DNA from 3 places in the Micromonospora sp. NBC_00617 genome. Region 1 is predicted to be linked to each of the others. Evidence: riboswitches for the same ligand, from Rfam matches in the RefSeq annotation. Region 1 holds a riboswitch; each other region holds the start of a gene.
The links. Region 1 has a riboswitch for cyclic di-AMP ahead of OG505_RS12170 (transglycosylase family protein). Riboswitches for the same ligand answer to the same signal wherever they lie in the genome.
Positions count from the first base shown of each region.

Region 2: another riboswitch for cyclic di-AMP. It lies ahead of OG505_RS16730 (C39 family peptidase); the one in region 1 lies ahead of OG505_RS12170 (transglycosylase family protein).
Region 3: another riboswitch for cyclic di-AMP. It lies ahead of OG505_RS24330 (coiled-coil domain-containing protein); the one in region 1 lies ahead of OG505_RS12170 (transglycosylase family protein).

Region 1 covers NZ_CP107751.1:2,642,338-2,651,743, reverse strand. Annotated here, with positions in the region: gene OG505_RS12190 (AfsR/SARP family transcriptional regulator) at 1-2,255, opposite strand, end outside; gene OG505_RS12185 (peptidase inhibitor family I36 protein) at 2,437-2,838, shown strand; gene OG505_RS12180 (peptidoglycan-binding protein) at 2,923-3,411, opposite strand; gene OG505_RS12175 (ThuA domain-containing protein) at 3,389-3,745, shown strand; cyclic di-AMP (ydaO/yuaA leader) riboswitch at 3,927-4,071, shown strand; gene OG505_RS12170 (transglycosylase family protein) at 4,071-4,757, shown strand; gene OG505_RS12165 (hypothetical protein) at 4,838-5,176, opposite strand; gene dinB (DNA polymerase IV) at 5,288-6,475, opposite strand; gene OG505_RS12155 (VOC family protein) at 6,533-6,970, opposite strand; gene OG505_RS12150 (helix-turn-helix transcriptional regulator) at 7,065-8,039, shown strand; gene OG505_RS12145 (GNAT family N-acetyltransferase) at 7,934-8,515, opposite strand; gene OG505_RS12140 (GNAT family N-acetyltransferase) at 8,512-9,063, opposite strand.
Region 2 covers NZ_CP107751.1:3,661,956-3,671,361, forward strand. Annotated here, with positions in the region: gene OG505_RS16710 (SDR family NAD(P)-dependent oxidoreductase) at 1-597, shown strand, start outside; gene OG505_RS16715 (CDP-glycerol glycerophosphotransferase family protein) at 640-2,346, shown strand; partial or broken gene OG505_RS16720 (polysaccharide pyruvyl transferase family protein) at 2,528-3,870, shown strand; gene OG505_RS16725 (alpha/beta fold hydrolase) at 3,898-4,650, opposite strand; gene OG505_RS16730 (C39 family peptidase) at 4,772-5,614, opposite strand; cyclic di-AMP (ydaO/yuaA leader) riboswitch at 5,849-5,990, opposite strand; gene OG505_RS16735 (hypothetical protein) at 6,274-7,041, opposite strand; gene OG505_RS16740 (hypothetical protein) at 7,170-7,541, opposite strand; gene OG505_RS16745 (acyltransferase family protein) at 7,635-8,870, opposite strand; partial or broken gene OG505_RS16750 (hypothetical protein) at 9,248-9,406, shown strand, end outside.
Region 3 covers NZ_CP107751.1:5,290,928-5,300,333, forward strand. Annotated here, with positions in the region: gene OG505_RS24285 (RNA polymerase sigma factor) at 1-744, shown strand, start outside; gene OG505_RS24290 (alpha/beta hydrolase) at 822-956, opposite strand; partial or broken gene OG505_RS24295 (alpha/beta fold hydrolase) at 942-1,091, opposite strand; gene OG505_RS24300 (CsbD family protein) at 1,202-1,375, opposite strand; gene OG505_RS24305 (heavy metal translocating P-type ATPase) at 1,442-3,700, opposite strand; gene OG505_RS24310 (hypothetical protein) at 3,713-4,651, opposite strand; gene OG505_RS24315 (heavy-metal-associated domain-containing protein) at 4,666-4,875, opposite strand; gene OG505_RS24320 (metal-sensitive transcriptional regulator) at 5,025-5,321, shown strand; gene OG505_RS24325 (YibE/F family protein) at 5,705-7,069, shown strand; cyclic di-AMP (ydaO/yuaA leader) riboswitch at 7,236-7,366, shown strand; gene OG505_RS24330 (coiled-coil domain-containing protein) at 7,371-8,390, shown strand; gene OG505_RS24335 (carbonic anhydrase) at 8,449-9,177, opposite strand.

The DNA of each region.
Region 1 (9,406 bases):
CGCTGGAGCTGACCGGGCGCCTCGTCGAGCCGACCCAGGCGGGCGTGCGCACGGGCCAGGCTGCGGTGCGCGTGCGCCTGCCCGATCACCTCGCCGCTGCGCCGCGCCGCCACCAGCGCCGTGCGCTGCACCGCCAACTGGTCGTGCCAACCGCCCTGCCGGTCCAGGAAACTGGTCAGGCTCCAGGCCAGCTGCCAGGCGTGTCGGTCGAACCCGCTGGCGGCGCATCGTTCGACAAGCGCGATCAGCACGTCGCGCTCGCGCGTGAACCAGGCCACCGCCTCGTCATGGTCGCCGAACTTCTCCGGCCGGACGCCGGCGACGGACGGGGCGAGGGTGATCGGATCCCAGTGCGGGTGCAGCAGCACCGCCGCGCCGTGCGCGGTGTGCAGGTAGTGGTCGAAGAGCCGGCCGCGCGCCTCGGCCCGGTCGCCGGCCGGATCGTGTTCGGCGGACAGTTCGGCCGCGAAGACCCGCAACAGGTCGTGCATCGCGTACCGGTCCGGGCCGCGCTCCAACACCAGATGCGCGTCGGCCAGCTCGCCGAACGCCGCCTGGACGGCCCGTCGACCGCCGCCGGCGAGACTGACCGCCGCCGCCGAACTCACCGTCACGTCCGTACTTCCCCCGACCAGCCGGAACAGCCGCGCGGTCGACGCCGACAACAGCCGGTACGACCAGGACAGCGCCGCCCGCACACTGCTGTCGTGCTCTCCGGTGTCCAGTCCGTTCAGCCGGCCGTCGGCCCGGAGCTGCGCGCCCAACTCGGTCAGGGGCAGCTTTGGCCGGACCACCGCCCGGGCCGCCACCACGACCAGGGCCAGTGGCAGCCGGTCGCAGAGTCGGACCAGCTCGTCGACGGCGGCCCGCTCGGCCTTCGCTCGCGCCCCGATCCGCGCGTGCAGCAGGGCCTGCGCGTCCTCGGCGGTGAGCAGATCCAGCACCACCGCCTCGGCGCCCTCGGTGGCCACCAGCCCGGTGAGCCGGTCCCGGCTGGTCACCAGCACCAGGCAGCCGGGCGCACCCGGCAGCAGCGGCCGGACCTGCGCCGCGTCCCGAGCGTTGTCGAGCAGCACCAGCATCCGCCGACCGGCGAGCAGGCTCCGGTACAGCGCGGTCTGTGCCTGCTCATCCGCCGGCACCTCCCGCGGCGGCACCCCGAGCGCGGCCAGGAAACCCCGGACCACCTGCTCGGCGCTGCGCACCACACCGCTGTGGCTGTAGCCCTGCAGGTTGGCGTAGAGCTGCCCGTCGGGGAAGTGTCCGGCGGCGCGGTGCGCCCAGTGCACGGCGAGCGCCGTCTTGCCCACTCCGCCCGCTCCGGAGAGCACCGCCAGCGGGACCGCCCCGGGTTGCGCCTCGGCGGACGCCCGCAGCGCGTCCAGACGAGCCAGCTCCGGGCCGCGCCCGGCGAAACCCCGGACATCCGATGGCAACTGCGCCGGGATCGGGCGGTCCGGGTGGGGCCTGGCGACGAGGCCCGCTCCGGCGGGGGCGGGGGACGGACCGGGAGTCGGCGCGGCGATCTCACCGCGCAGGATGGCCTGGTGCAGCTGGCGGAGCTCGACGCCCGGGTCCGCGCCGAGCACGTCGGCGAGGCGGTCCCGCAGCCGGGCGTAGTACGCCAGCGCCTGTGCGCCGCGACCGGCCGCGGCCAGCGCGTGCAGCAGCACGACGGCGACCGGTTCGTCCAGGGGGTGATCGTCGGCGAGCCGGGTCAGGGGGTCGATGACCGCGTCCGGCTCGCCCCGCCGCAGCAGGCCGCGGGCCCACTGCACGGCGGTGTCGGTGTGCCGGCGGTGCCAGTCCTGCCGGACCCGGGCCGCCCACTCGCCGGGCAGCCCGGCCAGCGGCTCGCCGCGCCACAGCTCCAGCGCCCGGCGCAACAGCTCCACCCGCTCGGGGTCGTCGTCAACCAGTCCATCGGCCCGGCGCCGCAGCGAGTCGAAGTGCTGGCCGTCCACTGTCTCCGGTGGCTGGTCGAGCAGGTACCCGCCGGAGCGTCGTACCAGCGCGTCCGGTGCGCCCGCGTCGGCCAGCACGCGGCGGAGCCGGGCGAGGTAGACGTGCACGTTGTGGCGGACCCTGGGCGGTGGCGTGTCGCCCCAGACCCGGTCCACCAGCGACTCCACGTGGACCGGTCGGCCGACGTCGACCGCCAGCGCGGCCAGGACGGCGCGCTGGCGGGCTGCTCCGGCGTCGACCAGGCGGCCGTCCGCCCAGACCTCGACCGGCCCGAGGACTCGAATCTCCATGAACCGCCGCTCGCCGCGTCGCCAGTCGGACAATCCGCCGACGAGCGGCCGGATTGAGATTCCGGCAGGAATTCGTCGACCTGCCGCGCAGATCATGTTGGCACAGCGGCATCGATCAACGCGATGTCGGCAATTCGACTCACGACCTGTTCCGGTCGTGACGACACCGGAGGTCACCATCGTGCGAAGTGCTCTGCGAAGGTTCACGTCCGCCCTGCTCGGCGTGGTTGCCGTGGGCGCCGCGCTCGGCGTCGCCCCGAGCCCGGCCCAGGCCAACTACGCCTGCCCCTCGGGTCTGCTCTGCCTGTACGCCGGGGCCAACTTCAGCGGCGACATCTTCCTGCTCGACGGGCCGTACAACGGCTGCAACGACGTCGGGCTGCCCTCGTACTTCCGCAACAGGACCCAGTCGATCATCAACAACCGGCCGTCGGGCACCGTCTCCACCTTCTGGGACAACGCCAACGCCACCGGCCTGCTCGGCTACCAGCACGCCTACGGCTACCGGGCGAACCTGGCGTACGACTCGGCCGCGATCGGGGGGACCTGGAACCAGCGGATCGAGGCGGTCCGCGTCTGCTGAGCCGCGGACCGAACCGGGTAGGGGGGCGCAACGACGGCGCCGGCCGGAATCCACGGGGGACTCCGACCGGCGCCGTCGCGCGGCTCAGCCCGGGTAGTAGCAGACGTTCGGGATGACCGGGCCGCCGTTGACCCCGAAGATCGCGAAGCCCATGTACGCCCGGGTCTGCGGGCCGTACTCGCCGTCCTCGGCGATGTTCGCGTACACGATGTCCTCGTTGATCTTGTGCTGGGCGTACCGGACGGCGTCGCGGGTCTTCGAGCCGTAGTTGCCGTCGAGGGTCAGTGACCGCGCGTAGCAGTTGTTCAGCGCCTCCTGCAGCACCAGCACCGCCGAACCCGAGTGGCCGTAGCTGAGATAGCACTGCTTGTTCCCGGTCTGCCAGCCAATGGTTGGCACGTGCATGTCCGCGCCGCCGGGGTAGCCGCCGACCCGGTAGAAGGTCAGGCTGGTGCACGGGCTGGAGGCGTGCGCGGCGGTCGGTGCGAGCAGGGTCAGGCCGGCGCTGGCCAGTACGGTCACGAGAGTGGCGGCGGCACTGCGGCGGCCGATGCGGCTCCGGTGGATCGGCATGCTCTCCTCCTGGGAAGGTTGCCGGGGTCGACCCGGTGTGCTTCCGAACATCGCGGCCGTCGATCTATGGTTTCCTGCCCGAACGTCAATTCCCAGGAGCGCCGATCGGCCCGTTCCTCGCCCGGCGCACCAGCGTCGCGCATCCGCTCGCCTGTACGCGCACGAGGAGGGCGGCGCCACCCATCCACTGGTCTGGGCACGCACCCTCGGTCGCAGCCGGGTGGTCTACTCCGCTCTCGGTCACGACACCCGGTCCTACGAGTCGCCCGGACACGTCGAACTGCTCCGTCGCATCACCGCCTGGCTGCGTACGGACGGTGACCACCGGGCCTGATCGGAATCGGTCCATCATGGTCGGTGCACAGCCGCGCGTCATCCGCAACCGCTGGCAGAGGCGCTATGCGTGCGCCGGTGAACAAGTTCACAAGCGTTGGGCGAGGGTCACTGACCGTGCCTACCGTCGGTCGAGTCCACCACCGTGGACACCACGACCGGCAACGCCAAATCCTGCCCCCGGTCGTCGGATACCAGAACCCCGGGCAGGAGCGGGGGACCCACGTTCCTCGGTGCATGTCACCTCGGGGTGAAGCCGCCACCGCGCGGCCGGGCTCCTCGGCCCGAACCCGACAGCTCACCTCGCCGGCGTGGAGGAACCACACATGACGTCTGTCTACACGCCCCGTCATCGACGGGTCACCACCCGCCGCGTCGCCGTCGGCACCCTGGCCGTCGGCGCGGTCACCGGCGCCGTCGCCCTCTTCGGGCCCGCGGCCCCGGCCCAGGCCGGTGTCAACTGGGACGCGATCGCCCAGTGCGAGTCCGGCGGCAACTGGAAGATCAACACCGGTAACGGCTACTACGGCGGCCTGCAGTTCTCCCAGGGCACCTGGGCCGGCTACGGCGGCAAGAAGTACGCCGCCCGTGCCGACCTGGCCAGCCGCGGCGAGCAGATCGCCGTCGCCGAGAAGGTACTCGACGGGCAGGGCATCGGCGCGTGGCCGACCTGTGGCCGCAAGGGCGGTTCGTCGGGCGGCGCCGCCGCGAAGTCCTCGACGAAGTCGTCGAAGTCCACTGCCGAGAAGGACCGGTCCACCGCTCGGAAGGATCGCTCCACCGCCCCGAAGGAGCGGTCGTCGCGCGGCGACCAGCCGGCGACCCGCAACCACGAGCGCACCGCCCCCGCGGCCGGAGACGACACGTACGTCGTCAAGCCGGGGGACACCCTGTCGGAGATCGCCGACAGCCACCGCCAGGCGGGCGGCTGGCAGGCCCTGTACGAGCGCAACCGGCAGCTGATCGGCGCCGACCCGGGTCTGATCCTTCCGGGCCAGCGGCTCAGCCTGTAAGAGCACCAGCAGCGGGCGCTCGACCGGATTCCGGTCGAGCGCCCGCTGGCATGTCGGGGAGGCGGTTCGGCGGGTGGGCCTCAGGCGGCCGAAGCGGTCGCCGTCGACACCGACCCGGTCGCACGGGTCTGCCGCGCAGCCGAAGCCCTCTCCGGGGACCGGCCGGTCGACGCGGCGGCGTCGGATCGCTGCGGGGCGGCTGTTGGCGATGTGTCGTCCGCCCGCCGGGCCAGCCGGAGCGACTGTTCAGCGGTGCTGCGCGCCGCACACGGCCAGGGTTGGCCGGCGCAGAGCAGGTTGCGGCACGCGCCGTTCCCGTCCGGCTCGTGTGCGCCCAGCACGTCGAGCGCGAGCTGCCAGAGCAGCGGATCGGTCACGTCGCGCGGACGCTCGGCACGCCGGCTCGCACGGTTGCTCATGTCGTCGGACATGGTGGTCCCCCCTGTCAGGCTGATTCCCCCAAACGTCTCCACTCGCACCGCCGGTAAACCCCCACCCGCTGTGATCTGCGTGGCAGCGCGTCGTGCCCGTCAGTCCGGCAACAGCGGCATCTCGACGCCCGGGTCCCGGCCCAGCAGCACCGCCCGGGTGAGCGCCGCCGAGCCGAACCGGTCGCGGACCGCGTCCACCGCGGCGTCCAGGTCGGCCCCGGTGTCGACGTCGAACGGCAGCTCCGGCTGCACCGGGTTGTCGTCGAGATTGCCGACCGAGACGCCGATCAGGGTGACTCCGCGGCGCTCGATCTCCGGCAGCGCGGCCCGCAGCAACGCCCGCGCGGCGTCCAGCAGCGGCGTGGTGTCCGCGGTCGCCTTGCGGACGGTGTGCGAGCGGGTGGCCCGGGTGTAGTCGCCATAGCGCAGCCGCAGCACCACCGTGCGCCCGGACCGCCCGGCCGCCCGCATCCGCCGGGTGACCCGGTCGACCAGGCCCGCCAGGATGGCGTCCAGCTCCGCGGGGGCATGCGGGGTAGGGCTCAACGCGTGCTGCGCGCCCATCGAGCCCCGGCGGCGGCCCACCTGCACCGACCGGGGGTCGCGGTTGTGGGCCAGGGCGTGCAGGTGCCGGCCGGCGCCCGCCCCGAGCAGGGACACCAGCGCGGCCTCGCCGAGCCGGGCCACCTCCCCGACGGTACGGATCCGGCGCTCCCGTAGCTTTGCCGCGGTGACCGGGCCGACGCCCCACAGCCGTTCCACCGGCAGCGGGTGCAGGAACTCCACTTCGGCGTCGGGGGCGACGACCAGCAGCCCGTCCGGTTTCGCCACCCCGCTGGCCACCTTCGCCAGGAACTTCGTCCGGGCCACGCCCACTGTGATCGGCAGGCGGACCCGGTCGCGGACCTCCCGGCGCAGCCGCTCGGCGATGTCGACCGGTGCGCCGACCAGCCGCCGCAGGCCGCCCACGTCGAGGAACGCCTCGTCGATGGAGAGCCCCTCGACCAGCGGCGTGGTCTGCCGGAAGATCTCGAACACCGCCCGGCTGGCCTGCGTGTACGCCGCCATCCGGGGCGGCACCACGATCGCGTCCGGGCACAGCCTGCGCGCCTGCTGGCCACCCATCGCGCTGCGGACACCCCGCGCCTTCGCCTCGTAGCTGGCGGCGAGCACCACACCACCGCCGACGATCACCGGCCGCCCCTGCAGGCGCGGGTCGTCGCGCTGCTCGACCGACGCGTAGAAGGCGTCCAGGTCGGCGTGCAGGATGTGGGCGCCGGTCGACACGTACACATGTTCGCACGACGCCCGTCCATCGCGGCGGTGAGCTGGGCGAACGCCCGATCAGTCGAGGCAGAACTCGTTGCCCTCGGGGTCGGCGAGCACGAGGTGACCGGCGCCGAGCGGGGGAGCGGGCTCGTGCCGTGCGAGGCGGGTGGCGCCGCGGGCGACGAGCCGTTCGGCCTCCGCCTCCAGGGCCGCCATCCGCTCGTCACCCGTGAGCCCGGGGGCGGCCCGCACGTCGAGGTGTACGCGATTCTTGGCCTGCTTGCCCTCCGGCACACGCTGGAAGAACAGGCGCGGCCCCGCGCCCCTGGGATCGACCACCGCCGACGCGTCGTTGCGGCGCTCCGGTGGCACACCCATCGCGTCCAGCGCGGCGTCCCACGAGTCGAAGTCCCCGGGCGGCCCCTGCAACTCGTAGTCGAGCGTCTCGGCCCAGAACGCCGCCAGGCTGGCCGGGTCGGCGGCGTCGAACGTGATCTGCACCTCGCGGGCCATGACAGCTCCCTCTTTCCTGGTCTGGCTGGTCATGCCGCCACCCTCTCGCGGATGGCGGACAGGATCGTTCCGCTATTCGTGCAACGATCGGCGGGTGACGGTGGAGGCGACGACGGAGCGGGTGCTGCGGACGCTGGCCCTGTTGCAGCGGCGGTCGTCGTGGACGGCCACCGAGCTCGCCGCCGAACTGGGTGTCACCGACCGCTGTGTGCGCCGTGACGTGCAACGGCTCCGCGCGCTCGGGTATCCCGTCCAGGCGTCGGTTGGCGTCGGCGGCGGCTACCGGCTCGGCGCGGGCACCCGGCTGCCGCCGCTGCTTCTCGACGACGAGGAGGCGATCGCCACGGCGGTTTCCCTGCGACTGGCGTCGGGAGGCACGGTCGCCGGGGCGGGCGAGGCGGCTCTGCGGGCACTCACGAAACTTGACCAGGTGATGCCGGCGCGGCTGCGCGCCGAGGTGCGAGCGGTGCACGGCTGGACGGATACCCTCGTCGGACCGGTGGTGGAGATCGATGCGGAGCTGCTGGTGACCCTCGCCCGTGCCTGCCGTGACGCGGTGCGGGTGCGGTTCCGCTACGCCGGTCGCGACGCCGGTGAACGGGAGCGGACGGTCGAGCCGGTCCGGATGGTCACCACCGGCCGTCGCTGGTATCTGATGGCCTGGGACGTCGATCGTGACGACTGGCGGACGTTCCGCCTGGACCGGATGCGGGCCACGGTGGCGACGACCTGGCGCTTCCGATCGCGCGAGCATCCGGATCCGATCGCTTTCGTGCAGCGGTCGGTGACCGACGCGCCCTACCGGCAGCTCGCCCGGGTGCGGGTGCACGCCCCGCCCGAGCGCGTGCGGGAGGTGGTGCCGCCGCAGGTGGGGCGCGTGGAGGCCGACCGCGACGGGTGGTGCGTGCTCGTCATCGGCGGCGACAGCCTGGACTGGCTCGCCGCGCACATCGCCCGCCTGAGCTATGAGGTGGAGGTGCTGGAGCCCGCCGAACTGCGCGAGGCCGCCGCCCGGCTCGCCCGCCGCCTGGCGGCGCTGGCCGGGGCGGCGTCGGAGCCCACGGTGTAACGCCGCAGCGACACCGGGCTGCCGTCCGGGGCGGTCCACGATGCCGTGCTCGTGCCCGTGCACCGCCATCCGGTGCGCTCGTAGAGGGCGACGGCCGCGGCGCCGTCGGCGACCACTTCGAGCACCAGACGCACCCCACGCGCGTCCGCCCAGTGCCGTGCCCGGGCCAGCAGAGCGCTGCCCAGCGCCAGCCCGCGGGCGGCCGGCGCCACGAAGAGGCGGGCCACCTCGGCTGCCGGATCGGCGCGCGGCTCGTCCGCCGGGTCCGGCAGGCGGTGCACCGCGACGTGTCCGACGATCGTTCCAGCGGGGTCGACGGCGACCCAGGCGCGCGCCGGGTGCGGCTCGCGCAGCCAGCGGTGCGGGTCGGCCGGCCAGTTCAGCGGATAGCGGTCGACCCGGTGCACGTCGGCGAGCGCCGCGACGCAGCCGTCGAGGTCGGCGGCACGCCGGCGGCGGATGCGCGGTGGGTTCACAGCTCGTCGAAGGGGCGGGCGTAGCGGAACTCGCCCCGAATCGACTCGCGCCACGCGGTCAGCGGTCGAGCCATGAAGTACGGCGGACCCCACGGCTGTGGCGGTGTGACGCCCAACTCGACGGCGGGCCGGAACCCGAAGCGCGGGTAGTACTCGGGATGCCCGAGCAGCACCACGAGCGGTTCGTCGCGGGCGTCGGCCGCGCCGAGCACCGCGTGCATCAACGCGGTGCCGACGCCGCGACGCTGCCACGCGGGAAGCACGCCGAGCGGCCCCAGGCCGAGGGCGACCGGCTGGCCGGCCACCCGCGCGCGGGTGGCCACCACGTGCCCCACCACCAGGCCGTCCGGATCAACCGCCACCAGGGAGTACGCGGGCAGCCAGCCCTCATCGGCGCGCAGCGCGTCGACAAGCGTCGCCTCGGCCGGCGTCGCCTCGACTGGCGTCGCCTCGGCCGGCGTGCCGTCGTCCGTGGTCCTGGCGAAAGCGGCGGCGTGCACCGCGCGGATGGCATCGACGTCGGCAGGCGTCTCGCGTCTGATCAGCACCGCGCCACGATACGGGTGTCGCCGGCAGCGGCTCCACGCGATTACCAATCGGCGACCGCCGATGACGAATGCCCCGACCGGTCGATGCCAGATGCAGCCCCGGCAGCGACCGTCGTGCCGGCCGACGCGACATCGCCCCTGCACAGCACGCTCCGCTCCCCCCGCTCCCCCCGCTCCGCCCCGCTCCGCCCCGCTCCGCCCCGCCCCGCTCCGCCCCGCCCCGCCCCGCCCCGCCCCGCCCCGCTCCGCCCCGCTCCGCTCCGCCCCGCTCCGGAGGCGACGCGCGCGACCCGCGCGGCCCCGCTCCGCCCCGCCCCACTCTGGAGGCGACCCGCGCGGCCCC
Region 2 (9,406 bases), 1.0 Mb from region 1:
ACCCACGTGGAGCGGGCCGGGGACGTCGAGGCCGCGCTGACGACCGCCTTCGAGGCCACCGGCCGGATCGACCACGTGGTGGTGACCGCCGGGATCCTGGAGAAGGGCGCCCTCGCCGAGATGGACGAGGAGACGATGGACCGGCTGTTGCAGGTCAACTTCGTCGGCCCGGTGACCATCGCCCGCCAGGCCCTTCCGTATCTCGAGCAGACCAAGGGCCAGCTGCTGCTCTACACGTCCAGCTCCTACACCCGGGGACGGGCCCGCTACGCGCTCTACTCGGCCACCAAGGCCGCCCTGGTCAACCTCACCCAGGCGCTCGCCGACGAATGGGCCGACGTCGGCGTACGCGTCAACTGCATCAACCCGGAGCGGACCGCCACCCCGATGCGGACGCGGGCCTTCGGCGAGGAGCCGGAGCACACCCTGCTCGCCGCGGAGACCGTCGCCCAGTCGTCGCTGGACGTGCTGATCTCGGAACTCACCGGGCAGGTCATCGACGTGCGCCGGGCGCCGGGCGAAGCGGCGCAGGCCGTGCCGGCCCAGACGCCGCGGGTGGCCGACGAGATCAATGCCGCCTCGGCGACCGTCGGCTGACGGCCGAACACTGCTGACCGGGACGATGGTGAACGGAGCGACATGCGTGGTGACCTGGTCCGGAAACTGATCGCACGGTGCCTGAGCATCGGGCTGGCCGTGCTGGCCTTCCTGGTCGTGGCGCTGACCGGTGCGACCGGTTGGGGGCTGGCGCTGGCGGTCGCCGCCCTCGTCGCCACCGCCGCTGAGCGACGGATCCGCAAGGGCGCGGACACCGCCGCTGAGACGACACTGATCGCCGCCGCCGTCCTGGTCGGCTACGCCCGACGGCTGGACGGTGGGTTCGACCCCGCACTGGCCGCCGCCGCGCTGGTGCTGCTCGGGCTGGTGCTGCTGGTGGGCCCGCTGCGGCACGCCGGCAACCAGGAGATCCAGGCGGCCAACCTGCCGGTGCGGTCCTGGACGGCGCCGATCGCCACGCACCTCGGCGACGCGCTGCTCGGGCTCCTCGCCGTGGTGGCGCTGGCCGCCGCGGCGACCATGCCGGCCCTGGTCGTTCTCGCGGCGGCCCTGCTGGTCGGCGCCGGCGCCGGCACGATCGCGCTGGGTCTGGCCCGGCGCCGGTTCCGGCCGCCGGCAGGCGGCGGGGCGGTGGGCCGGGCGTTGCGCGGGCACCAGCCGGAGTTCCTGCTCTACTTCTCCGCGCCTACCGGCTCGGAGTACCAGGTCACCATGTGGCTGCCGTACCTGGAGCGGATCGGCCGGCCGTTCATGGTCGTGCTGAGGGAGCCGGAGTTCCTGGCCCCGATCGCCGCAGCCACCGATGCGCCAGTGGTCTACTGCCCCACCCTGAGGGCGATGGACGAGGCGCTGGCGCCGAGCCTACGGGTGGCGTTCTACGTCAACCACGGTGCGAAGAACAGCCACTGCATCCGCTTCACCCAGCTCACCCACATTCAGCTCCACCACGGCGACAGCGACAAGGCGCCGAGCGCCAACCCGGTGTCGGGAATCTTCGACCGGATCTTCGTGGCCGGCCCGGCCGCAATCGACCGGTACGCCCGGGCCGGGGTGCAGATCCCGGCGGAGAAGTTCGTGATAGTGGGCCGCCCGCAGGTCGAGGCAATCAACGTACGCCCGCAGCCCCTGGCTGCCGAGGCACCCCGCACGGTGCTCTACACCCCGACCTGGACGGGACACCACGCGGACGCGGACTACTGCTCGCTGCCGGTGGCCGAACCGATGCTGCGCAAGCTGCTCGACCGGGGCGCGACGGTCATCCTGCGCGCTCACCCGTACACCACGCAGAACCCGGCGTCGGCGCGGCAGCTGGGTCGGCTGGCCGAGCTGCTCGCGGCGGACCGGGCGCGGACCGGCCGGCCGCACGTCTGGGGCACCGCCGGCCGCGACCTGAGCCTGGTGGATTGCGTGAACCGCTCCGACGCGCTGATCTCCGATGTCTCCGGGGTGATCTCGGACTACCTCTACTCCGGCAAGCCCTTCGCGGTGACCGACATGGGCGGCGAGGGTGACCGGTTCACCGAGCGGTTCCCGCTGGCCGGCGCGGGCTACGTGCTGCACCGGGACATGACGAACCTGGACGAGGTGCTGGGCCAGCTGCTCGGCGCCGATCCGATGGCACCGGGGCGCTGGGCGACCCGGCGGCGCTACCTCGGTGACTTCCCGGCCGAGTCGTACGCCGACGCGTTCCTGGACGCCGCCAGGTGCGAGCTGGAGCCGGACTGGAGCCCGCCGCCTCCCGGACGGCCGGTCGAGCCGGACCTGGTGCCGGTCTCCCCCACCACCTGAGCCGCCGGGCCGGCTCGCCTCCCACAAGCTGCTCCGCACAGCGACGGCGGCACGCTCGCCGCGTGCGGGCACCGGCCGGACGGTGGCCTAGTATCGCGAGGCCTGGAGGTGAAGATGTGCCACCTCCCGGAACATTGCCGGACGATCTCCGGGGTCGGACGCCACCGCCGCCGGACGAGAGGTGGAGCCACCGAAGCATCAGCGGATCCTGCTGCGCGCCCGCAAGGGCCCGTTCGACGTCCTCAGCGCCGAGGAGACGTACGAGCGGGACTGGATCGGTAAGAACACCGGCAATCTGGTCTTCAGCCACGCCGCGCACAAGCTACTGGCCACCTCCGCGGCTGAGATCACCCCGTCGCGTTTCCGGGCGGACCCACGCGATGCCGACGAGATCAACGAGAAGTACGACGTCTTCGTGATACCACTGGCCAACGCGTTCCGCCATGACTACGCAAAGCGGCTGACGCCGATGGCTCGGCTGATCGAACGGCTGAAGATCCCGGTGGTGGTGCTCGGAGTCGGGGCGCAGACCGACGTGGACGGCGACCTGGAGCAGCTCCGCCCGATCGACGAGCCGGTCAGCGCATTCTGCCGGGCGGCGGTGCTCGACCACTCGCACAGCATCGGCGTACGCGGCGAGATCACCGAGAACTACCTCCGCAAGCTGGGTTTCTCGGCTGTCGAGCAGATCGGCTGCCCGTCGATGTTCCTGCACGGCGACAGCCTGCGCATCGAGAAGACGAAGGCGACCTTGGGCATCGACGACCGGCTCGCGTTCGTCATCTCGCCGTACGTCAAGGCGCTGGCCCCCCTCGTCCTGCACCACCACCGGCGCTACCCGAACCTGCGCTACGTGGCACAGGACCTCTACACCCTCGGCACCCTGCTCTACGGCGACGCGCCGAAGCTGCGGGGAATGACCGCCGACATGCCGATCCACACCTCGCACCCGCTCTTCGTCGAGGACAAGGTGCGGATGTCCATGGACCCGTGGCCCTGGATGGAGTATCTCTCCGGGTTCGACTTCGCCTTCGGCACCCGGATCCACGGCACCATCACGGCGCTGATCTCGGGCATCCCCGGCTATCTGCTGGCGCACGACTCGCGCACCCTGGAGCTGGCCCGATACTTCGACATCCCGCACCGGTTGTTGCGCGATGTGCCGGCCGACGTCGACGCTGCTCAGCTCTATGCGGAAGCCGACTACACGGCCCTGAACGAGGGCCACAAGGAGCGCTTCGCGCGGATCACCGCGTTCCTCGCCAAGCACGACCTCGGCCTCTCGTTCGCCGACGGAGACAGCGCCATCCGCTTCGACGAGCAGGTCCGTCAGACCGTCTACCCCCTGCGGTCCGGCCGGTCTCCGCCTACCCTCCGGAGGAGTTGCTGACGCGCATCCAGTGGCTGCGGGACGAAACGCGGACGCTCCAGGAAAAGGTCAGGACCCTCCACGCGCAGTCGCTGCGCGAGCGGATCAAGCAGACCGTCGCCGGCCGGGTCCGTCGGACACTCGGAGCCAGGTGACCAGCCACCGCATCCGCGTCATCCAGCTCACCCACGTTGGTATGGGTCGAGCAGCGCCAGCACGGCCGCCGGGTCCTCCACGTGTGCGTTGTGGCCGAGACCGGGCAGCGTGGCGACAGGTACGCCGTACGCCTTGAGCTGCTCGTCGGTGACCATCGGGTCGTGTTCCCCGCGGGCCAGCACCACCGGCACGTCGGTCGCCGCCAGCAACGGGGCCAGGTCGGGCTCGCCGACGCCGAAGGCTGTCGGGTCCATGGCGAGGCGCCACCGGCCGTCGACCTGACGCAACCCGGCGTCCACCACCGGATGATCCGGCGGGACCAGGCCGACCAACCCGGAGACGCGCAGGTAGCGGCGGGCCGCCTCGGTGCGGCTGGCGAACCAGCTCACCGGGCGTGCGGCGAGCTCAGCGGCGCGGGCCAGCTCAGCGGGCGACCAGAGCGCCTTGATGCCGAGCCCGACCACCGCGTCCACAGGTGTCCCTGCGGCGCGGGCGGCCAGCGCCAGGCCGACCACCCCGCCCAGCGAGTGCCCGAGCACGACGAGCCGGTCGTCGGGGGCGAGGCCGTCGGCGATCCGGCCGGCGAAACCAGCATAGGAGTACGACGGCAACGGGGCCGACCAGCCGTGGCCGGCGAGGTCCGGTGCGAGCCACCGCCCCGGCCAGTGCTGCTCCAGCAACGGCGCCCACGGTAGCCAGACGTCTCCGGTCGCCCCCATCCCGTGCAGCAGCAGCAGGACCGGCCGGCGACCGGTGCGGCCACCCGATTCATCCACCACGGCCGCAGTCTGCCACGGTTCGCGGCCGGGTACGAGAGTCGTCGATGGCGGCTGCCGGAATGAGGCCGCGGGCGCCGGCCCCTTGTGGGGGACGACGCCCGCGGCGGTCTACGTGCCTGGGTCAGGCGGAGTACCCCCGGGTGGCAATCCAGTTGGCAAGGTCGATCGTGGTGATCCAGTAGGACGGGTCGGCCGGGTTCGCCGAGTCGGCGATCCGCACGGTCCGGCCGTTGTCCTTGTACCCCACGACAGCGACGTAGTGCCCGCCGCCGTAGGAGTGCCAGCCGCCGTCGGTGTCGGTGGCGTCGCCGACGACGTTGGCCACCACGCCCCGGCCGTCGGTGATGGCCTTGACCACATCGGCCTGGAGCCGGTCCATCTGGGCCGGGCTGGGCGCGCCGGCAAACATCCGGGTCCGGTACGGGGAGCCCTTCACCTCGGCGTTGAGCACTCGGGTGGTGTCCTCGGCCGAGTTGGTGCCCATCTCGGTGGTGCCCAGCTCGGCACCGAGTTCCTCCTGGGTGCGGTCGATGCCGGTGGCGCTGAGCGCGTTGCGGGTGGCTGCGGGGCCGCAGTTGTAGTACGTGTTCTGCGCCTCGTAGTCGTAGTCGAGCACCTTGGTCGCGGGCGGCTTCGGCGGCTGCGGCTTACGGGTCAGATCCGGGTTGGCGCTGGCCTTGGCGGCGGGCGACGCGGCGCTGGTGGCTGGGGCGGCGGTCGTCGGCGCGGCGCTGGGGGACGCGTCGCGCGCGTCGCCGACGGAAACGGCGGTGTCACTGCGCATCTCGGCGACAGTGGTCGCGGTGCGGTGGCTGGCCGGCGCGTCGTCGGCGCCGGTGAGCAGGGCGCCGGTGGTAGTGGCGATCACGAGGGCCGCGGCGGAGGTGGCGACGATCTGGTATGGGCGCTCGGTCGCCAGGCGACGGAGCTGACGCTGCATGGTGTGCTTCACGGGGTCCTCCACGGATCGGGGGGAGAGCGGCACACCCACGGGCCGGACCGGTATCCGGGCAGGCGCCAGCGCGCGGACAGTGGTCCGCGGATGGTGAACCGCTCAGGGAAACGCCCGGCGGGACCGGGCGGGAAAGGCGATGACCCGGGGGTCAGCTCACCGTCACTGGACGGATGAGCGGGGGCACCGCTGCACCGTGGAGGCGTGGGAACAACCGAGGGGTGGAAAGGTGCTGCACGGGTTTGGAACTCCTTCCGACACCGCCTACCGGGTTAGCTGACGGATTCGGGCGGGAAGATCGCCCTACCGCGGGCCGTGGCTCGCGGATTCACCCCAGACTTACTGATGGGTCCCCGGTTCGTTAATCACGATTGAGCGGGTCGGCGCGGCGTCGCCTGTTGCGATCGGTTACCGCGCCGGACGGGACGACAGTACTGGCCTGTTCGCAGCCTGCCAAGCCAGGTTCGCCTGCGTAAACCCGATTCGGTGCGGCAATTTCTGCGCGTATTGCCGATGATGCGACTCGATGGGACAACCGGTTACGGAGACGCCTACGGGCGACAACCGGACAGGTCGCCGATAACGCGCCACAATCACGGGAAATATCGCGCACAACGCGTCGGACGCCCGATTCCCGAACGACGTGACCGGGCTCACGTAACGGATCAGGCTCAACTCGCGCTAGCCGGGCGCCACCGTGCCACGAGGGTGGGACGGGACGCCCCGCTCGCCCCGGGTCGGGCGAGGGCCGGGCTGGGCCGCAGCCGCGCCGTTGCCGCGTACGCCTCCTCGGCAAGGGTGCGCGCCGACTCGGCGGCCAGTTCCGCGTCCCGCCAGGCGGCCCGCTCCGCGGTGGCGGCGGCCTGGTAGTCGGCCAGTCTCGCGTCCCGGATCGCCCGGCTGAGCAGCACCTCCTGCTCGACCGGGTGCCGCCGGGAATCCCAGCCGCGCCGGTGGGCGAACACGTCGCCGAGCTGCGCCATGGTCAGATCGCCCCGCCAGTACGCCGCCATCGCCGCACGGTGCAGGTAGCGCTCCCGGGAGGCGTACTCGGCGGGTGTCCGCGGGGTGTGCGGGGTGGGCAGCGCGCCAGAGCCCGCGAAGCGGCGGGCGGCGGTGTCCGCCTCGTCGTACCCCAGCCAGGCCCGCTCCACGTGTTCCTGAGCGGTGAGCCAGGCATCGCGTCGCCGCCGTGCCGTCTTGGCGGCGCCGGTCGCGGCGACGGCCACCTCCTCGGCGTACCGGCGCAGGTCGTCGGCTTCGGCCGCGGCCACCTCGCGGGCGGTCGGCGCGGCCGGGACCGGGTCGTCCGCGGGGCGGTCCCCCAGGCGGGCGACCAGCACGGCGAGCACGCCCAGTGCCAGCAGGAACAGGGTCGACCAGATGGCGGCGGCCTGCGGCACCTCGGTCACGAACTGGTAGAAGACGGCAGTCTCCACGGTCGGCTCCTCGGGGAGAGCAAAGCGGGGGAGCCCCGGCGGCGACGTGGCCACGGCGGGCCACGGATCGGCGGGGTCGGAGCTGGCGGATCGACAGGGCGCGACGACGGGACGCGTGTCCCGGTGACTCAGCGCCGGGGCGGACCCCGGGGAGCCCAGCCCCGCGAAGCGTCGACGAGAGGCAGCCGGTCGGACCCGGCCGCGGACACCGGCAGCACGCCGGTCGCGATGGTGCCCTGGTCAACGGGCGGTGCCGGTTGCGCGTCGAACGACCCGGCCGGGATGAACTCCTCGGCGGCACTCGCACGGACCGCCGAGGCCGGGTGCACGGCAGCCTCTGGCACGGCGCTCAGGGGTGGCACGGCGCTCACCGGTGGCACGGCGGCCGAGGCCGGGCTCGCGCCGACCGCCAGGGCCGCGACCGCGGCGAGGCTGGTCAGCACCCGCGTAGCCCAGCGCGCCACCCACCACAGCGGACAGGCGAGCGCGACCGGAAGCACGTCCCCAACGCTACTGCCGGGCCGGCCCTGACGCACCGACCACGGGCGTGTCGGCGCACGCCGCGCCGACCCTGCTGACCAGGGTGGACGGTGTCAGCGCGAGTCGACGTACGGTGATCGGCTGTCGGTCTGGTCGGTCCCGCCGGGCCCGGCTTGAGTCCCGACAGCATCGGGGTGGTGGGCGTCATCCCCGGCGGCCCGGGTCCCGGCCGTGCGTTGTCTGGGCACGCGCGGGCGGGCCGTACGACGCGGCGCGAGTCGGCGCATCATCGGCGTCTCGACGAAGCGGTGCAGCAACCCGGCGAGGACCAGGTTCGCGAGCAGGAAGCCAAGCACCGCGACGGGGCCACGCCAGCCCTGGAAGCCGGTCCCCCAGTCACCGCTGAAGCGCAGCACGCTCGTCATCACCAGCACATGCACCAGGTAGAAGGCGAACGAGACCTCGCCGAGCCAGACCAGCGGCCGAGACCGCCACGGGGAACGCTTACCCCGGACGTCCGCGTCCGCGGCGGCAGTGATCACCAGCAGGTACGCCACCGCGAGCAGCGTGGTCCACAGCTCGGCGCGAATCCACTCTGCCGCTGCCACCCAGGTGGCCAGGAAGATCACGCTGGCTGCGGTCAGCCCCGGGCCCCGCCAGAGGCCACGGCGCATCAGTTCGGCCGCCAACGCGCCCATCCAGAACTCCAGCGACCGTACGGGCGGGAAGACCTGGGTGAACCACCACCGGCTCACCTCCGGCACCAACTGCTGCGCCGGCCAGAGCGCGAGGATCAGCAACGCCAGCGCGACGATCAGCGCCCAGAGCAGCTTCGGCCGGGCACGGCGCAGCAGTGGCAGCACCAGCGGCAGACACAGGTAGAAGAAGAACTCGCAGGACAGCGACCAGCTCACGGTGTTGATGCTGTAGAACCAGCCCGGCCGGGGGTCCCAGGCCTGCAACAGCAGCAGGTTCTCCAGCGCTGCCGCTGGCAGGACCGCGTCGGCGAACCACCAGGCGACCAGCAGCGCCGCCCCCCACAGCACAAGGTGGTTCGGGTAGATCTTGGCAACCCGTCGCCGCCAGAAGGTACGCCGGGACTCGCCCGCGCGGGCCGACCAGACCAGCACGAAACCGCTCAGGATGAAGAAGAACTGCACCCCGGACAGGCCCAGGGTGAACAGCGCGTCGACCACGGCCTTGTAGTCCGGCTCGGCGATGATCCGCATGGTCCCGACGTGGAAGCCGAAGACCAGCAACGCGGCGATCCAGCGCAGCCCGGTCAGCGAGGGCAGCCGGGCCGGCGCGGGGGTGGGCCGGGCAGCCGTCGCCGCGGCGGCACTCGTCATGCCGGGATCCCGAGGCTCGGCAGGGTCACCAGCACGTGCGTGTCCTCCTCGGTGCGACATCGGACGGCGACGCCCGCGACGGCCCGGCAGGGGCCGTACCCGGGGTACCCTACCCGGGGCGCTCCTGGTGAACCGGACGCGTTCTACCCCTGCAACGCGCAAAGGATGGGCACGGGCCGCCCTGGTGGCGGACCGGACCTTCGGTGGGCATCAACCGTCCGCCGGGCGGGAGTTCAGAGATTCCACGAACGTCGGCCACATCAGGTTCCGGGGCTGGCCACCCGGGTCGTCGAACGTGGCCGCATGGTCAATGAGCAGACGCCCGCACCGCCGCGCGCACTCAACGCCGACGTACGACGGAGGCAGCTGGAGGAGTCCTGACTACCCCCCGGGTCGGGTTGCGCTGTGACGCCGGGGCGCCCGCGTTGCCGTGTTCGGCGCCGTCGAACGGCTCCCTGGGCCACCGTGGAGCTCGCCGCGCGGGGCATCCCCCTGCACCCAGGCCCGGATTCGCCGGCCGAACTAGTCGAGGCAGC
Region 3 (9,406 bases), 2.6 Mb from region 1:
CTGATGCCCGGGCCGGGTGAGCGCGGCGAGCGGCTGCGGACGGTGCTCCGGGTGCTCTACCTGATCTTCAACGAGGGGTACACCGCGTCCAGCGGACCGGACCTGCGACGGGCCGAGCTGACCGGCGAGGCGATCCGGCTGGCCCGCGTCCTGCACGGGCTGCTGCCCGACGACGGTGAGGTGACCGGTCTGCTGGCGCTGATGCTGCTCACCGACGCGCACCGGGCGGCCCGGGTCGGCGAGGACGGCGAGCTGGTGCCGCTGAGCGAGCAGGACCGCGCCCGGTGGGACGGCGGCGCCATCGCGGAGGGAGTAGCCCTGGTCACCGAGGCGCTGACCTGGTCGCCGCCCGGCCCGTACCAGCTCCAGGCGGCGATCGCGGCGGTGCACGCCGAGGCGCCGACGGCGGCGGAGACGGACTGGCCGCAGATCGTGGCGCTCTACCGGCTGCTCGCCCGGGTCGCCCCGAACCCGATGGTCACGCTCAACCAGGCGGTGGCCGTGGCCATGGTGGACGGGCCGCGCGCGGGCCTCACCCTGCTCGCGCCGCTGGACGCCGACGAGCGGATGGCCGGGCACCACCGGCTCGCGGCGGTCCGGGCGCACCTGCTGGAGCTGGCCGGGGAGCCGGGCGCGGCGCGGGAGGCGTACCTGACGGCGGCGCGCGGCACGACGAGTCTTCCCGAGCAGCGTTACCTGGAGCTGAGAGCCGTCCGGCTGGCGGGCCGACCGTGGCACCCGTGAGCTGGCGCGTGTCGCGCTGACTGACCACGGCACGGCCCCGGTCGCCGCAAACTGTCGCGCGGCGACCGGGTTGTCGGTCAGCTCGACACGTCGACGGCCGGGCAGCGGGCACCCCGGGCGGGCACCACCTGGCCGATCAGGTAGGCGTCGACCGCTCGCCCCACGCAACCGCTGGTGGTGTAGCTGCCGTGGCCCCAACCCTCCCGCACCACGGCCCGGACCTGGTCGGGGAACAGCTCCGCGTAGCGCTGACCGAGCAGGGTGCCGTACGAGCAGCCGTGGAACGTCAGCCGCCGTTCGCCGAGCGCGGCGCGGACGGCATCGAGGTCGCGGGCGGCGCTGGTCGTAGAGCGGCCCGGTGCGCGCCCGACAGGGGGATCTCAGGCTTCACGGCCCGGACACACAGCACGCCGGGCCGGTGAATATCACCGGCCCGGCGTGCGGGTTACGTCGTACGTCAGCTCTTGAAAGCGTCCTTGATCTTCTCGCCCGCCTGCTTGAGCTTCGCCGCGGACTGGTCTGCGCGGCCCTCGGCCTCCAGCTGCTCGTTGTCGGTGGCCCGACCGGCGCCTTCCTTGAGCTTGCCGGCCGCGTCCTCGCTGGCGTTGTTGATCTTGTCATCGATACCCATGTGCCAACCTCCATTGCGAGCGTCGCTACGACCTCAGCAGTACCCCCGCGGTCCACCGCCCAACCATCACCGCCGTGACAATCCGCGATCGGCGGCCGAACGGAACCGGCGCAGGCGCAGACTGTTGGCCACCACGAAGACCGAGGACAGCGCCATCGTGGCACCGGCGATCATCGGGTTGAGCAGGCCCGCGGCGGCCAGCGGCAGGGCCGCCACGTTGTAGCCGAAGGCCCAGAACAGGTTGCCCCGGATGATCCCGAGCGTGCGCCGGGACAGCCGGATGGCGTCCACCGCCGCATCCAGGTCGCCCCGGACGAGGGTGAGATCGGACGCCTCGATCGCCACGTCGGTGCCGGTGCCCATTGCCAGCCCCAGATCGGCCTGGGCCAACGCCGGCGCGTCGTTCACCCCGTCACCGACCATCGCCACCGACCGCCCCTGCGCCTGGAGCCGCCGGACGACGTCGACCTTGCCGGCGGGCAGCACCTCGGCGATCACCTCGTCGATGCCCACCTCGGCGGCGACCGCCTCGGCCACGGTGGGGTTGTCGCCGGTCAGCAGGACCGGGGTGAGCCCCAGGGCGCGCAGCCGGGCCACGGCCGACCGGCTCGTCGGCCGGACCACGTCGGCGACCGCGAGCACGCCCCGCGCCCGTGCGTCCCAGCCGGCGACGATCGCCGTACGTCCGGCGGCCTGCGCGGCACGCACGGCCAGATCGACCTCCGGCGGTACGTCGACACCGCGCTCGCGCAGCAGCCGGAGCCGGCCGACCAGCACGGTCCGACCGTCGACCGTGCCGGTGACGCCCAACCCTTCGAGGTTGGCGAAGTCGGTCACCGGGGGCAGCGCGCCGGCCTCGGCGGCGCCGGCGGCGACCGCGCGGGCGATCGGGTGCTCGGAGGCGGCCTCCAGCGCACCGGCGAGTCGAAGCAGCTCGGCCCGGTCCTCGTCGCTGGCCGGCACCACGTCCACCAACGTCATCCGGCCGGTCGTCACGGTGCCGGTCTTGTCCAGCACGACCGTGTCCACCCGGCGGGTCGACTCCAGCACCTCCGGTCCCTTGATCAGCACGCCGAGCTGGGCGCCGCGACCGGTGCCGACCAGCAGCGCGGTCGGCGTGGCCAGGCCGAGCGCACACGGGCAGGCGATGATCAGCACGGCCACGGCGGCGGTGAACGCGGTGGTCGGCCCGGCGCCGGCGCCGAGCCACCAGCCGAGGGTGCCCACCGCGAGGGTGATGACGATCGGCACGAAGACGCCGGAGATCCGGTCGGCCAGCCGCTGCACGGCCGCCTTGCCGCTCTGCGCCTGCTCGACGAGGTCGGCCATCCGGGCGAGCTGGGTGTCCGCGCCGACCCGGGTGGCGGTGACGACCAGCCGGCCACCCGCGTTGATCGTGGCGCCGACCACCCCGTCGCCCGGGCCGACCTCGACCGGCACCGACTCGCCGGTCAGCATGCTGGCATCGACGGCGGACGTGCCCTCGTCGACGACCCCGTCGGTGGCGATCTTCTCGCCGGGGCGGACCACGAACCGGTCACCGACGACGAGCCGGTCCACCGGGATCCGGGTCTCCACGCCGTCGCGCAGCACCGCCACGTCCCGGGCACCGAGTTCGAGAAGGGCGCGCAGGGCCGCCCCGGCGGTCCGCTTGGATCGGGCCTCGAAGTAGCGGCCGGCCAGGATGAACACCGTCACCCCGGCGGCCGCCTCCAGATAGATGTTGCCGGCGCCGTCGGTGCGGGTGATGTCGAAGCGGAAGGGGTGCGTCATCCCGGGCATCCCGGCGTCGCCCAGAAAGAGCGCCCAGAGCGACCAGCCGAACGCGGCCAGGGTGCCCAGCGAGACCAGGGTGTCCATGGTCGCGGCACCATGCCGCAGGTTAGTCCACGCGGCCCGGTGAAACGGCAGCCCTCCCCAGACCACCACCGGGGCGGCGAGGGTCAGCGAGAGCCACTGCCAGTAGTCGAACTGCCAGGGCGGCACCATGGCCAGCAGGACCACCGGCACGCTGAGCACCGCCGACACCCACAGACGGGTACGCGGCCCGCGCAGCGGGTCGACCGGCTGCTCGGTCGCCGGCGGAGCCGGCAGGGCCGCCGTGTAGCCGGTCTTCTGCACCGTGTCGATCAGGTCGTCCGGGGTGACGCTGTCGACGTACCGGACGGTGGCCTTCTCGGTGGCGTAGTTGACGGTGGCGCTCACCCCGTCCATCCGGTTCAGCTTCTTCTCGATCCGGGCGGCGCAGGCGGCGCAGGTCATTCCCCCGATGGCCAGCTCGATCCGGTTCGGCGCCTCGGGCAGTGGTCTGCTGGTGGTGGTCATCGTCTGGTCCCGTCAGTTGTGCCCGTGGCCGGGGGCGCCGTGCTCGGTCGGCGCCGGCCCGCTCGGGGTAAGGTCGCCCCCGGTCGAGGCGGTGCCGACGACGACGGTGAACTCGGCGGTGTGCACCCGCCCGCCGTGCCGGAAGTCGAGGTAGAGCCGGTAGCTGCCGGCCGACGGCACCTCGGCGAAGAAGGTGATCTCCGGACCGGACCGGGTGCGTCCGTCGCCGGGCGTTCCGTCCGGGTGTACGTGCAGGTACGCGAGATCGCCCCGGCGCAGCGCCACCAGGTGCCCGTACGCCCCCAGGTAGGGCTCCAGGTCGGTGACCGGTCGCCCGTCGCGGCTGACGCTCAGGGCGAGTGCCGAGGTACGGCCGGGCTGCGGCACACCGGCCAGGGTGACGGTGTAGCCGTCGACGGTGGTGCTGCTCGCCGGGGCGGGCAGCGGTCGTTCGGTCAGCTCACCGGGGACGGTCACGTCCACGCCGAGGGTCAGCGCCTCGCCCCCGGTGGGCGTGAAGTCGGCGAATGCCCGCCACTGCCCGGGGCCGTCCAGCGGGGTCTCGACCCGCCAGGTGCCGTCCGGGGCGAGGTCGGGGTGCACGTGGTGGAAGCCGGACAGGTCCCGCCGGGCGACGATCAGGTGCATCCGCTTGTCGTGCGCCACGTCGTACCTGGTCACCGGCCGGCCGTCCGGCCCGCCGATCCGGAAGGCGAACTCGCCCGCCGGGGCGGCGACCGGAACGAGCGTGTAGCCACGGTCGGAGACGAGCAGGCCGCCGGGAACCTGGTCGGTCACCTCGTCCTGCACGGTGGAGCCCGGGGTGTGGGCGGCGCCGCCGTCGGGCCGACCCTCGGCGACCGGGTCGACCACCCGGCCGACCCCGTACGCCGCGCCGAAGACCGCCGCGAGGCCGAGGGCGAACCCGCTCATTCTGGTCACGGTGTTCATCCCGGGCCTCCCGCTCACGCCTCGACGAGGTCGTAACCGGCCTCGTCGACCGCGGCCCGGACGGACTCCACGGCCACCGGCTGCTCGCTGGTGACGGTGACCCGGCCGGTGGCGAGATCCACCTGCACGTCGCGCACCCCGGCGATGGCGCCCACCTCGGCGCTGACCGCGCTGACGCAGTGCCCGCAGGTCATGCCCCGCACCTGGTACGTCGTGTCGACCATTGAATCGCTCCCTTCGTCGTCCGTCAGCCTATACCCCCCAGGGGTAAGGGCGAGGCGGACTCGTGACCGGTCCGGTACCGGTACCCGGTGGGGGTATCGGACACGCGGGACGTTACCATACCCCCCAGGGGTACGCTATCCTCGTCGCCATGACCGCACCCACGCCGATCCGCGGGTACACCGCCAGCAAGGACCAACTGCTCGCGCGGCTCCGCCGCGTCGAGGGGCAGGTCCGGGGCATCGAGAAGATGGTCGACGAGGACCGTTACTGCATCGACGTGCTCACCCAGATCTCCGCGATCCAGGCCGCGCTCGACAAGGTGGCCCTGGGTCTGCTCGACGGGCACGCCCGGCACTGCATGCACGAGGGCGCGGCCGAGGGCCGGGCCGACGAAATGGCCACCGAGATGATGGCGGCCGTCGGCCGGCTCATGAAGCGCGGTTGAGGGCCGGCTCCTGAAGCGCGACTGAGGGGCCGACTCCTGACGGGCCGAGCCGTGGGCCGGTCCGGCCCGGAGTGGCGCGCCCCGCGCTCCGGTGGACGGCGCGCGGGCGGGCGCGTCCGACACTCCGCCACGACCTGCGACCCCCGGCCCGGCTGACTAGCATCTCCGACGATGGCTCAGCGGACCCCGCCACGCAGTCCGGCATCGGCACCGCCACGATGCGGTGCTGCCGCCGCCCACCAGCCGGGCCGGCCTGTCACTGCCCGTGGTCGTCGCGTCGTCAACCAGCAATTCGATGCGCTCGTCACCGCGTTCGTCCGGCGGAGGTGAACCGCCCGGCCCGTCGGCACGTACCCCGCACCGGATCGTTGGGAGTTCTCGCATTGGGTTCCGACCACAGCCATACCGCCCGCCCCGCCCCGCCCCGGGTCCGGCGGATCCTCGTCGCGACGGTGGTGCCGCTCTTCGTGGCCACCGTCGTCGCCGCCGTGGTGCTCTGGCCACGGGACGGGGCGCCGCAGACCGGCGGCGGCACGGACGCGCCGCGCCACCACGGCACGGTGACCCGGGTGGTGACCGAACCCTGCCCACCGTCGGCCAGCCCGGAGGGCACGCCGGCCACCGGGCCGTGCGGGACGGTGGACGTACGGGTCGAGGACGGGCCGAGCGCCGGCCAGCAGGTGCGGACGCCCGTCCCCGCCGGACCCGGCGCTCCACGGGTCGAGGTCGGCGACGACGTCGTCCTGGTCGAGCTGGCCGACCCGGCCGATCCCGCCACCAGCAGCTGGAACATCGCCGAGCATCAGCGCGGAACGCCGCTGGTGTGGCTCGCGGTGGTCTTCGCCGCCGCGATCGTCGCGTTCGGCCGGTGGCGGGGCCTGGCCGCGCTGGCTGGGCTGGCCGCCAGCTTCGCCATCCTGCTCACCTTCGTGTTGCCAGGCATCAGCGCCGGCCGGTCACCGCTGCTGGTGGCGGTGGTCGGCGCAGCCCTGATCATGTTCGTGGTGCTCTACCTGACACACGGAGTGACAGCGCAGACCTCGGTCGCGGTGCTCGGCACCCTGGGCAGCCTGGTGCTCACCGGCGTGCTCGCGACCATCGCCACGGCCGCCACCCGGCTCACCGGCTTCGGCAGCGAGGACGCCACCACGCTGTCGATGTTCCAGGCCCATGTCGACCTGCGCGGCCTGCTGCTCGCCGGGATCATCATCGGCTCACTCGGGGTGCTCGACGACGTGACCGTCACCCAGGCCGCCACCGTCACCGAGCTGGCGAACGCCAATCCCGGTCTGAGCCGGCTACAGCTCTACCGGGCGGCCACCCGGGTCGGCCGGGCGCACATCGCCTCCACGGTCAACACCATCGTCCTGGCGTACGCGGGTGCGTCACTACCGCTGCTGCTCCTGCTCACCGCCGACACCCGCCCCCTCGGGCAGATCCTGACGAGCGAGTTCCTCGCCCAGGAGATCGTCCGCAGCGCGGTCGCCACGCTCGGCCTGATCGCCGCCGTACCCCTCACCACCGGGCTGGCCGCCGTGGTGACCGCGGCCGGGTCGACGCCGGCGCAGGGCGCGGACGCCGACGTCCTGACACCGCGCCCCCGTCCGGACCGGACGGAGGCACTGGCCGCCCTCAGCTCCCCGCCGCGGGGCCGGCCCGACGGGCCCGACCCGGAGCGGAACGCACCCCCACCCACCGCCACCACCGCGTGGCCAGAGCCGAACAGGAGCACTGATACGGCATGGTGAGACTCCTCAGCGTGACCGGATCGGGCATCCGCCCTGAGAACCGCGTCACTGCTCACTCAACGCCATGGCGAAATGACACTTTTAGTCGGCATCAGGACGTAGCTCAGGCGGTGGATTCTCGGGTAACCTCGCTGCCGGCCACCGACGAAGGCGCGCAGCGGCGCCTGCGGTGCCACCGCCCAATCGCCAACCGGCGAGCCGGGGACCCAGGTACGTGGGGTGAATCCGCGACAGCGGTAGGGGCCACTTCCGCTCCGAACCCGTCAGCTAACCCGGTCGGCGGTCGACGGAAGGGAACATTGTGACGGCACCCCTACGCCGCTGGTTGACACCCGTGGTGGCCGTGCTCGCTGCGCTGACCGTGTTCGCCGGACCCCTCCCGGCCCACGCCGCCCCGACGACCCCCGCACCGTCCGGGCACGAAGAGGAAGACGAACCCAAGCTCCTCAACGACGTCATCGAGCAGACCAACCGGGACTACGTGGCGGCCAAGTCCAAGCTGGACAAGTCCAAGAAGCGGCAGCTTGAGCTGGCGGTGGAGGTCGAGCGGGCCAAGGCCGACCTGGAGGCGCTGGCCCCGCAGGTCGGGCAGATCGCCGCCCAGTCGTACCGGACCGGACGGATCGGCGCGATCGCGATGCTGCTGGAGAGCGACGCCCCGGACTCGTTCGTCCGGCGGGCCGCGGCGCTCGACGAGATGAACATGGTCAACGAGAAGAAGCTCGCCGAGGTCAACACGGTCAAGTCCCGCGCCGAGCAGGCCAAGCTGGCCCTCGACGCGGAGGTCCGCGAGCAGCAGAAGCAGACCGCCCTGATGGCGAAGGACAAGCGCGACGCGGACAAGGCCCTCGCGCTGGTCGGCGGTCAGGGTTTCACCGGCGGCCTGGTCGACGCCGTCTCGCCGGTCGCCCGGATCGCCCCGGGTCGCACCGCCGACGGTGACTGGAAGCCCCAGTCGTGCAGCGAGGACGACCCCACCACCTCCGGTTGCGTCACCCCGCGCACCCTGCACGCGTACAAGGAGGTCAAGCGGGCCGGGTTCAACCGGTTCGTCGGCTGTCACCGCAACGGTGGCCCGTACGAGCACCCGAAGGGCCGCGCCTGTGACTGGTCGTTGCAGAAGAGCGGCTTCAGCCCGTGGCACAACAACGACACCCGCATGTACGGCAACAACGTCGCCGCGTTCCTCATCCGCAACGCCGACCGCCTCGGCATCTACTACGTGATCTGGAACCGGCAGATCTGGTTCCCGGCAACCGGCTGGAAGTCGTACAGCGGGCCGTCGAACCACACCGACCACGTGCACATGTCGTTGCTCTGACTCGGCGTCACGAAGTCCGAGGGCCGTCCCGCTACCAGGCGGGGCGGCCCTCGTCGTATCAGGCGGCGGCGGAAGCTGCCGGGGCGTCCGAGGCGCCGGGCGCGTCGGACGGCGCGGCACCCGCCGGTTCGGGGGTCACCGGGCGCACCACGCCGGCGGCGAGCCGGTACGACATGCCCACCACCGCACACCGCCCCTGCGCCACCTCGTCGGCCAGCACGGGCGACTGCCCGAGCAGCGTCTCGACGGTCTGCGCGATGTGAATGTCGACGATGCCGTCGATGTCGTCCACGCCCTCGGCGGTGGCACGTCGCAGGCTGGGCAGCACCGCGTCGACCACCGCGGGAAGGTGCCCCGGGGGCGCGACGCCGGTGGCGGCCGCCTCGCGGGCAGCCTGCACGGCACCGCACGAGTCGTGGCCGAGAACCACCACCAGTGGAGTGCCGAGCACGATCACCGCGTACTCCACGCTGCCCAGCACCTCCGGGCCCGCGGTGTGCCCGGCCGTACGGACCACGAAGAGGTCGCCCAGCCCCCGGTCGAAGATGATCTCAGCGGCCAGGCGGGAGTCGGAGCAGCCCACGATCACCGCGAACGGGTGCTGCCCGTCGGCCACGGCGGCCCGGTGCCCGGCGTCCTGGTTGGGGTGGCGCGGCACCCCGCTGACGAAGCGCCGGTTGCCGGCGGCCAGCTCGGCGTACGCTCGGGCCGGCTCGGTCGGCGTCGACGCTCGATCGGCGGCCCGCTGCGGACCGGGCTGCCCTCCAGGCGTACCGGAACGGCTCATTCCCGCACCTCTTTTCCACGCGTTTGACCTGCTCAAGAGGCTCTTCAGTCGGGCCGGCGGTGGGCGCTGGCTCAGGCTCCACCGTCACACGCACCGCAAGATGCGTCAAGATATGCGTGATTTAGATTTCATACGTAGACCCCGAACCGGCCCTTCGGCCGCTGGGACCGGGCCGGTCCGTCGGCACCTGGCCCGACCCTCCGGCCGGCACGGGGTGGGGCGGACAACC